3 regions of the Paenibacillus barengoltzii G22 genome follow, and region 3 is predicted to be linked to each of the others. Evidence: riboswitches for the same ligand, from Rfam matches in the RefSeq annotation. Region 3 holds a riboswitch; each other region holds the start of a gene.
What was found. Region 3 has a riboswitch for cyclic di-AMP ahead of C812_RS01760 (TrkH family potassium uptake protein). Riboswitches for the same ligand answer to the same signal wherever they lie in the genome.
Positions count from the first base shown of each region.

Region 1: linked by a shared signal. The riboswitch ahead of C812_RS21350 (3D domain-containing protein) and the one ahead of C812_RS01760 (TrkH family potassium uptake protein) in region 3 are both predicted to bind cyclic di-AMP.
Region 2: linked by a shared signal. The riboswitch ahead of C812_RS07645 (3D domain-containing protein) and the one ahead of C812_RS01760 (TrkH family potassium uptake protein) in region 3 are both predicted to bind cyclic di-AMP.

Region 1 covers NZ_KE159656.1:139,498-142,758, forward strand. The annotation lists gene rsmA (16S rRNA (adenine(1518)-N(6)/adenine(1519)-N(6))-dimethyltransferase RsmA) at 1-32, opposite strand, end outside; gene rnmV (ribonuclease M5) at 38-583, opposite strand; gene C812_RS21350 (3D domain-containing protein) at 732-1,868, opposite strand; cyclic di-AMP (ydaO/yuaA leader) riboswitch at 2,184-2,396, opposite strand; gene C812_RS21355 (TatD family hydrolase) at 2,594-3,261, opposite strand, start outside.
Region 2 covers NZ_KE159652.1:1,640,125-1,643,385, forward strand. The annotation lists gene C812_RS07635 (amino acid ABC transporter permease) at 1-296, shown strand, start outside; gene C812_RS07640 (amino acid ABC transporter ATP-binding protein) at 283-1,005, shown strand; cyclic di-AMP (ydaO/yuaA leader) riboswitch at 1,177-1,345, shown strand; gene C812_RS07645 (3D domain-containing protein) at 1,354-2,046, shown strand; gene C812_RS07650 (polysaccharide deacetylase family protein) at 2,131-2,961, opposite strand; gene C812_RS07655 (dihydroorotate dehydrogenase electron transfer subunit) at 3,157-3,261, shown strand, end outside.
Region 3 covers NZ_KE159652.1:359,461-362,721, reverse strand. The annotation lists gene C812_RS01765 (potassium channel family protein) at 1-466, opposite strand, end outside; gene C812_RS01760 (TrkH family potassium uptake protein) at 484-1,827, opposite strand; cyclic di-AMP (ydaO/yuaA leader) riboswitch at 1,894-2,060, opposite strand; gene C812_RS01755 (CPBP family intramembrane glutamic endopeptidase) at 2,411-3,261, shown strand, end outside.

The DNA.
Region 1 (3,261 bases), on a different contig from region 3:
CGCGGTGTGGATACGTCTTCCCTTATGCTCATGGTTCTTAAACTCCTTTGCTTTCCAACTCGGCTAACGCAGCTGCAAACTCCTCGCGGCTGATCCGGAACACGGTTAACCGCTTGTAGAGCTGCTTTCCGTTACAATATCCGATACCCAGCAGCTCGCCCAGCGCTTTTCGCCGCGCCGCCGCTTGCGGGTGCACGATTAACCCTGCGTTTATCAAGTCTTCCCAGGTGATCGCGGCCTCTACTCCAGGCGCTTCGCTGCGAACCCGGGATAACGCGGCGCGAATCGCCTCCGGCGAGGCGTTCTCCACCCCGATGTCGCCTCGCTTCGTCGCCTCCGCCTCCGGCAGGAAAGCGTGCTTGCAGCCCGGCACCCGCGCAGCCACAATCTTGCGAATCCGCTCCCCGGCATGGTCGGGATCCGTAAAAATAATCACGCCCCGGCGTTCCTGCGCCAAAGCGATTTTCTTGAGCACGGCTTCGCCGATCGCCGAACCTCCGGTCTCGATTGTATCCGCCTCTACGGCGCGCTTTATGGCCACGGTGTCGTCTCGACCCTCCACCACGATGACCTCTTTGATCATGAATCTGTCTTCCTTCCTGTTCTTGCTTGTCTCCACCAGAATAACAAAAAGAAGAGGATCATATCATCCTCTTCTAATCCACTGTCTTATTCATCATCCTAATACTATCTTATTCCCTTCGCATTGTAAAACGAAAGAGAACGAGAACTTAGTTCAATTCCGGCTTCGTCGGACCGATCACGTAGACGGTGCGGCCCTTCTTGCGGCCGAATTTCTTCGCATCCTTCAAACTATCAAAATACACATCCATCTTATGGCCATCGATGGCCCCGCCGGTATCCTCTGCCTTACGGAAGCCGATTCCTTCGATGTATACCCACCAACCAAGCGGAACGACGTCTTTATCCACCGCAATCGTTCTGCCTTCTGTCACGCGGGTACCCGAAGCCGTGCGGGTGCCAATTCCGTCTTCTTCCGCCGAATACGCGGTTAACGTAACATTTTTCAAGACTTTTTTATATTTGAATGAGACGCCACCTTTGGTCGTCGTTCCGCTGATGTTCACCGTATTTCCCTTACGGCTGATGCTGGCCGACAGAACCTCGGTAGGTTTCTTCGTACCGACTGCGATCACCTTCGGCTGAGCTTCCTTGGAGACCTCTTTGCCGAGCCAACGCTTCGCCACGAATTTTCCGTCTTCGTAAGTTTTCTCAATGTTGTGAATGACCAGACCTTCGGAACCTTCCTGGATCACTTTCGTGGTGCCTTTCAGCAGCTTGTCGTCCGACGTTTTGACCACGCTAAAGGGCACGGCCTCCTTCGTCTGCACCGTTTGCTTGCTGACCCGAACGACCTTCACATTCAGGTTCTCGGTAACTTTACTGTCCAATGTCGGTGTCACCTTGTCGTCTTCACCCAAAGTGATGCCGAGCTCGGACAATACGCCCTCGACTTTGCTTTGCGTCGTGAAGTGGACTTTCGTATTGCCGTCCGCAGTCACATTGACCGGCTTCGCGCGTACTATGACAATGCGGTCACCGTTCTTCAGCGAGCTTTCCAGCGGGAGGGATACTGAATCCTTCGCACTGAGCTTAATCGATTGTTCCTCCAGCAGATGAGCTACACTGGATTGGGTTGTCTCCACAGACTGGACATTCCCGTCCACAATCAGGGATACTTCCTTCTGTGCCTGGCTATACAGCCAGATTAGGATGATGATGATTCCCGCGATGGCCAGAACGCCGACGAGCGCTATCTGACGTAAATTCTCATGCTTCCATCGCATTGCGTAAGACATGCTGGATGAGCGTGATTCATGGGTCTCCTCTTTGCGGAAAATGCCCATTTCTTCCGTCCTCCTTCATAGTCCCGCCGTCTAGGTCGATGCATGATAACGATTGACGCGACTACAGTTACTTTTTACAAAACGCGCAGCGGCTTGCTTAAATTTCAAATCTAAAAGTGTGGTTCATAAGATGACTTCTTGACTACCTTAGCGCGTTTTGCATCCTTGACCAGTCTCTCCTGCTTGTCGTCACCTCCTGTTTTCCAACAGTATGACGACCCTATTACTTTTATTCAAAACAAAAGAAGCCGGGAGAAAGAGTTAGAGGAACTCCTTCGTGGCTTCTTGAATGTCTTGGGTGTAATAGCTGCACGAGTGACCTCTCTTATTCGCTTACGAGGTTAGCTGTCGGGTTCGGGCGAAAGAGAGCCGCCCTTTCTCAGTACATTCGCTCATGGCGCAATGACCTTGAATTCACCCCATAGACCCTGGAAAGAAATCGAATACGAACGCATACAGGCTATCGCCAACTGCAATCCGTATTGGTTCCCCCGTTCTCCGTCATAGGAGATTCAGCGAGACTGGTTCATGGAACCAAGCATCGTACGGTTCAAAACGAACCGAATCGATACTGAAAAGATTCTATCCTGTTTCGATGCAGGTTGTAAAGGACGAATCAACCACGTTTTTTTAAAAAAATGGTTAAAAAAATGTAATGACCTTGTTTTTGAGGGTTAAAAAGCATTAATCTTTCCGAAATCCTCTTTATTTCATCCGTTTTGCTCTCAAATACTCGGGATTCCAAATCGTTCCAATGCGTTTCGGGTGGTAATTTCCGCGATTTCCTCAAAAGTGACCCCTTTGAGCTCGGCTGCCATTTCTGCAACCAAGCGGACATGAGCGGACTCATTCCGTTTACCACGATATGGATGCGGCGTTAAATAAGGGGAATCCGTTTCGATCAGCAATCGATCCATCGGCGTCTTGGCCAACACTTCTTTTGGCTGTTTTGCATTTTTAAACGTAATCGGCCCGCCAAACGACAAATGAAATCCCAAATCTAGACACATTTTGGCAATTTCCCAACTGCCGGAGAAGGAGTGCATCACACCTCCAACCTCGTGGGCTTTCTCTTCCCGAAGGATGCGCACCACGTCTTCGTGAGCGTCCCGATTATGAATGGAAATCGGCATGCCTAAGCTGCGAGCCAGTCCAATTTGCTGGCGAAAAACCTTATGTTGAACGTCCTTAGGGGACGTATCCCAATAATAATCCAGCCCAATTTCTCCGATGGCGACGACCTTCTCATGCTTGCACAATTCTGCAATCCAGTCCAAATCGCCCTCTTGCATCGTAATCGCGTCTTGCGGATGCCATCCGACCGCGGCATAAATGAAGTCATAGGTCTCTGCCAGCTTCATGGTCGAAGGGATTGTCTCACGGTTAAATCCGA
Region 2 (3,261 bases), 1.3 Mb from region 3:
GTTCCTTGGGGATGACTAAAGGGATGACGATGCGCCACATCATCATTCCTCAGGCAATCAAATCGGTACTCCCTGCCATTGGCAACGAGTTTGTGACCATTATCAAGGAATCATCGATCGTTTCTATTATCGGGATTACGGAATTGATGTTCCAATCCGGCGCGATTGTGGGCATCACCTATGACGGAATGACGCCATACTTGATTGTTGCTATTCTGTACTTTATTCTGACATTCACGCTGTCTCGGATTTTGGGCGTGTTCGAAAGGAAGTTGAAGACCAGTGATCACCGTTAAAGGTTTGCATAAAAAATTTGGCCAACTCCATATTTTGCGCGGGATCGATCTGGAAATCTCCAAAGGCGAAGTTGTCGTCGTTATCGGTCCGAGTGGATCGGGGAAGAGTACGTTTCTTCGTTGCTTGAACCTGTTAGAGGTTCCGACCGAAGGGGAGATCACCTTTGAAGGAGCTTCCATCACTGCCAAAGGCCATGACATCAATAAAACCCGCGAGAAAATGGGCATGGTGTTCCAGCACTTTAATCTGTTCCCGCACAAGACCGTAATCGACAACATTACGCTGGCCCCTATTCGCGTTAAGAAGCTCGATAAAAGCAAAGCGGAAGCAATCGCCATGGATCTGCTTCGCACGGTTGGACTGGAGGATAAGAGAAACGCCTATCCGGCGCAGCTCTCCGGCGGTCAGAAGCAGCGGATTGCGATTGCCCGCGCATTGGCCATGGAGCCGCATGTGATGCTGTTTGATGAGCCAACGTCGGCTTTGGACCCGGAGATGGTCGGAGAGGTGCTTGACGTCATGAAGAACCTGGCTGAGCGGGGCATGACGATGGTTATCGTTACGCATGAGATGGGATTTGCCCGTGAGGTAGGTGACCGCATCCTGTTTATGGATCAAGGCGTCATTTTGGAGCAAGGTACGCCGCAAGAGGTGTTTGGGGCGCCAAAGCATCAGCGGACGCAGGACTTTTTAAGCAAAGTATTATAAATTTGAGGGACCGTCCGAGGACTTCGGGCGGTTTTTTTGTCCTTTGGAGTTCGAACGTACGCTCTAAGTTTACACGCTTTTTACTATTAAACACAAAAATGTAACCAGTCCAGTCAAGGGATTCCGCCGTTTGGTGGGATTTACCTGGCCTATTGGTTACAAAATTGTGATATATTGAGTAGGCCGAAACCTGAACTTGAGGTGCGGGGGACGAAAGATGAAAGCAGAAGCGGTCACGCTGACTGTTTTCTTGGGGTGAAGCGTATCGAGGCGATGCGCCGGGAATGATCCTTTTTCCCGAATCCGACAACTAACTCCGCAGGCGCAGTAAAAAGGAGGGCAATTCACTTGAATACTCGTATTTGGTCTAAACTTGCAGCAACGGCGCTGATTGCCGTAAGCCTTACGATTCCGATGCAGACGATATCCGTCCATGCAGACGCGGTACATAAAGCCGTGGAAGGAGATACATTTTATCTTCTTGCCAAAAAATATGGCGTAGACATGAATAAACTCATGGCTGCCAACCCATCCATCAATCCAAGTAATATATACGCTGGATTGAAAATCACCATTCCGGGCGTCCAGACGCAATCGACAGGAGTAGCTTCTGCTGCTCCGGCGAAGAAGGAAAATGCGGCGACGACAACCGCATCCGCTTCCAAGCTGAAAGTGATGTCCACTGGGAACGTGGTTGAAGCGTGGGGGAAAACCTTTACTTACTCGAAAACGATTAATGTGAAAGCTTCGGCGTATTCGGCATCCGCTAGCGAGAATGGAAAATGGGGAGCGGTTGACTACTTCGGCAACCCGCTGAAGCTGGGCACCATCGCGGTTGATCCCAAGGTCATTCCGATGGGCACGAAGGTGTTGGTAACCGGGCATAACCATGATGGGCTGCCGGATCAAGCTTTTGTAGCTACGGCTACTGACCAGGGGGGAGCTATCAAAGGCAATCGGATCGATATCTTTATTCCAGGCAGTGCGGCAAATGCGAAAGCGTTTGGGTTCCAAGATGTGACGCTTTACGTATTAAATTAAACATGAGGTGTAGATCAAAAAGCCGGTCAGGATATGTCCTGGCCGACTTTTTGGTTTTGCTGGCAAATGGCCGATTCATACGGGTCAGCGGTATTTGGTCGTATGCAGCAGCTCAGAAAGATCAACGAATTGATACCCTTGTGCCTGCAGGGCGTCGATGATCTTCGGCAAAGCTTGAATGGTGCCGGTTAAGTCGGAGCCGACGCCGCCGCCTGAATGTTGAAGGATGATCGAGCCGGGGCCCGCCGTACTCATCACATTGGAGAACACCTTCTTTTCGTCGATCCCTTTCCAATCCTGGGAATCCACATTCCAATTTACGAGGGTGTAACCGTTCTTCTTCGCCCATTGGACCTGTTCTTCCTTAATTTCTCCATAAGGCGGCCGAATCAATTGGGGACGATATCCAACGACGTTCTGAATAATTTTCTCCGTGCGTAAAATCTCGCTCTGGAACTGCTTAATGGAGCGGTTACGGAAGTTCGGATGACTATAGGAATGGTTGCCGATGAGGTGGCCTTCGTGACTCATCCGCCGCAACAAGCCGGGAAACTTCTTTGCTCGCGCCCCAACCACAAAGAAGGTGGCTTTGACCCCTTTGCGGTGAAGTACGTCTAAAATTTGCGGTGTAAACCGCGGATCCGGCCCATCATCGAAGGTCAGCGCAATCTGCTTCACCTCCGGTCCCCGGAAGATGAAGGTTTCTGAATATTTGCGGCGCAGTTCACCAAGATCGGCTGACGTGGTACCTGCAGGTATGAATGTATCCTTATTGTCCGCCTGATTCCCCTGAGATGTTGGGCCCCTAAGTTCGAGATCGCGTGCTGTGTCGGCTTTAACAGGATACAGTTGAGTCCCGCCTGCCATGACCAGAGAAGCGGTCATACAGCAGACCAGAACTTTCTTCAGCTGTATAAGCAATGTGAAGTCCCCCTTCAATCCGAAAACTGTACATGTTCCCTAGTATCCCCTAACTTTGCAAAGATCATAATGGACGGTGCAAAATCGCGCAGATTACTGCCTATGACCAGTTGTGAGAGATGTCACAGACGAACCCGTTAAAAACATGCATCCTTTGATGAAGTGTAATCAAATGGATGGGGGGAGCTTATGGCAATCGTAGTGGCGAACAAAGAAATATCACCAGGGGTGTTCAAACTGTCGGTACAAGGGCGATTTACGGGAAAAATCGGGCAGTTCTACATGTTGCGCGCC
Region 3 (3,261 bases):
GAACGTTCATCTCGACGATACTGTATTCCTTCGACAGTTCAATGTAATCCAGCAGATTGGGAGTAACCAGCTGATGGGCCACGCGAATCCCCATGTCGCGTTCCGGATAGATCACCCGATCCACTCCCAGCTTCTCTAAAGCCCGGCCGTGCAGAAGCGAGATCGCTTTGGCGACTACCGTTTTAATACCCAGGTCTTTAAGGAGAATGGCCGCCAGGATGCTCATTTGAATATCGGTGCCAATCGCCACGATGCCGCAATCAAAATTGCGAACCCCCAGCGACTTCAGCACCTCTTCTTCTGTGGCATCAGCGACAACGGTATGCGTGAGCCGATCGCTAAGTTCTTCCACGATCTCTTCATTCCGGTCGATGCCCAGAACCTCATATCCTAACTCCATCAATTCCAAGGCCAGACTCGAGCCGAAGCGCCCCAAGCCGATGACCACAAACTGCTGCTTTTTCATTTTTGCCCATTTTCCCCTTATCCTATAATGATTTTACCTTCTGGATGGCGATACAACTCTTTCCCCTTCCTTGGACCAATCGCATAGGCGAGCGTCAAAGGCCCCAGCCGTCCGGCAAACATCGTAAGACTAATCACTACTTTTCCAAAATCCGTCAGACGCTCCGTTAAGCCCATCGATAATCCAACGGTTCCAAAAGCGGAGGTCGTCTCAAACAAGATAGAGAGGAAATTTGCATCTTCAGTAGTGGACAATACCATCGCTACAGCAACGATGACGAACAGCGCCATCATCGTAATCGTCAGCGCCTTAGAGATCCGTTCCTCAGCAATCCGGTAACGGAATAACACCAAATCCGTCCGTCCACGGATCATGGAGATCACCGCACCGATAAGAATCGTAAAGGTAGTCGTCTTGATCCCGCCCCCTGTTGAGCCAGGCGAAGCCCCAATGAACATCAGGATGATCATGAAGAATTGCGTAGCCTGACGCAGCGAACCGGTATCAAGGGTGACCACCCCTCCCGAACGCGGCGTGACCGATTGAAATAAAGAGGCCCAGATTTTGCCGCTCCAGCTAAGCGGCTCCAGCGTGCGTGGATTCGTGAATTCGAACACGAAAATGACGATCGTACCAATCGCAATCAGGACCGCCGTCATCGACAGCACAACCTTGGAATGAAGCGACAATTTGCGATGCTTGCGATACTCCGCCAGATCGGACAAGACAATAAAACCAAGACTGCCGGACACGATAAGTAAGATGGATACAATGTTAATCAAAGGATCGTTCACATAGGGGATTAAACTGCGGTAATCCCCAAACAGATCAAATCCTGCATTATTAAACATGGAAATCGAATGCCAAATCCCAAAATACAGCGCCCGGCCAAACGGCATATCAAAGGCCCAGCGGAGGGTAAGGAACACCGCTGCACCGGACTCAATCAGCAGCGAATACACCAGCACCTTGCGAATTAAGCGAACGATGCCTTCCATTGAATTTTGGTTCATCGCTTCCTGGAGCAAGAGACGGTCTTTCAGCGAGATTCTCCGTTTCAGGACGAGGGAGAACAAGGTAGCCATGGTCATAAAGCCAAGCCCCCCGATTTGGACGAGCAAGATGATGACGATATGGCCAAAAGTTGAAAAATACCTTCCCGTATCCACTACAAACAGCCCCGTTACACAAGTTGCCGAAGTTGCCGTAAACAATGCATCAACAAATGGCGTCGGTGCCCCGGACGTCCCGGAGATCGGAAGCATAAGCAGCAGACTTCCCAGCAAAATGATGAGGGCAAACCCAATCACTAATACCTGCGGCGGAGAAAGGTTTATTTTCTTCGTATTCAACGCGTTCACCTCATCGTCTTCCTGAAAAAAGAACAAAAGAAAAAAGCACTGGAAATCCAATGCCTTTCGGTGTTTGGTTCCTGATGCACAAGCCTACGAGGTTAGCTGACGGATTCGGACATGCCCAGTTGCCCTATTCGCGGACGCTTCATCCTCCCATGTAAGAAGTTGAAGCTCCGGGAAATTCACCCCAAAATGTACGGTTCCCCCGTTTTCATTACGAAATTCGGCCAATCTTTTCAATTGTTTTCATTCATTTTTCGTCAAATGGATTATATCCCTTATTGCGTCCCACCACAAAGCTCTATTTTCAAGAAAAAGACCAGAAAAAGACGAAATCAGGGATTGTGCAGATCAACTTCCCCTCCAATCTAAATGATGCGTAGACTTGCCGAAGTTTTTGCCGTTTCTCGTCAATTTTGCCCTCCGTCTGGCGCAGGGGGGATAGCTGTGTTATCTTTACTTTGACGTACTTGAGCGAAAAACATACCTCATATTATAAGAAGAGTACGTTTCCCAGAATTGATTTCAACTTAATCACAAAGGAGTTTTGCGAGTGAATTCCCCTTTGACGTCAAACGGCCGCCGCAGGATGAAGACCAAAAATCTGTGGCTGCTGGCCGCCCTCGGATTCATTGTGTTCGTGGCCGTTCAACTGTTCCCGACCACCGATTCAGAATCGTTGCAGTTGCAGCAATCAAATGAGGTGATCAGCAAACAAGAAGCAGCCGCCAGTGCAAGTGAATTTGTCCAATCGGTACTTGGGATCGACCTGCCGAATCCCGCGAAGGATAAAGCATTAATTACATACGAAACACGTTCTGATCTGTTTGGTTACTTAACCAAAGCCGATCTGCTCGCCCCATACTTAAAAACGTATGACAAGCAATTTCCCTATGACGTATTTCGTGTCCGTTACACGGATCCCACTGAAGCGTTAAGCGCCGTGACCGTAGATGTTCATATGACTACGGGGAAAGTCGTTGGCTTCGAGGAGATTAGTTCCTCCAGCAACGCCACCAAGCAGATGATGCTGGATGTAGGATCGGAAACGACCGATTCCATGAAGGCATGGGAAGGGGATCTCACGCTAGCGGAGAAAGAGGAGCTGGCACAGCCTTACCTGAACGCTTTCGGATTTCAACCAAGCGATTTGGAGCTGGCCTCCGGTGAAGGGGATGTAGGCCTCCTCTACCGTATCCAAGGCTACACCTTAGGTGAATCGCAGGCGGAAATCAAGCTTAGCTTCGAATACGGTAAGGTTTCTTCGTTGGAGAGCTATTTTAGTGTACCTCAGGCACATCTGGACTACGTTGCCGGGCAGACCAAAATCGCCAGCTGGCTTACCTATGCGGGTTATGCCCTGTTGACGTTCGTGCTGGCCATTCTGGCGATCGTTTACAGCGCGCTGACGCGAGTTCATACCTCGTTTAAGCGGGGAAT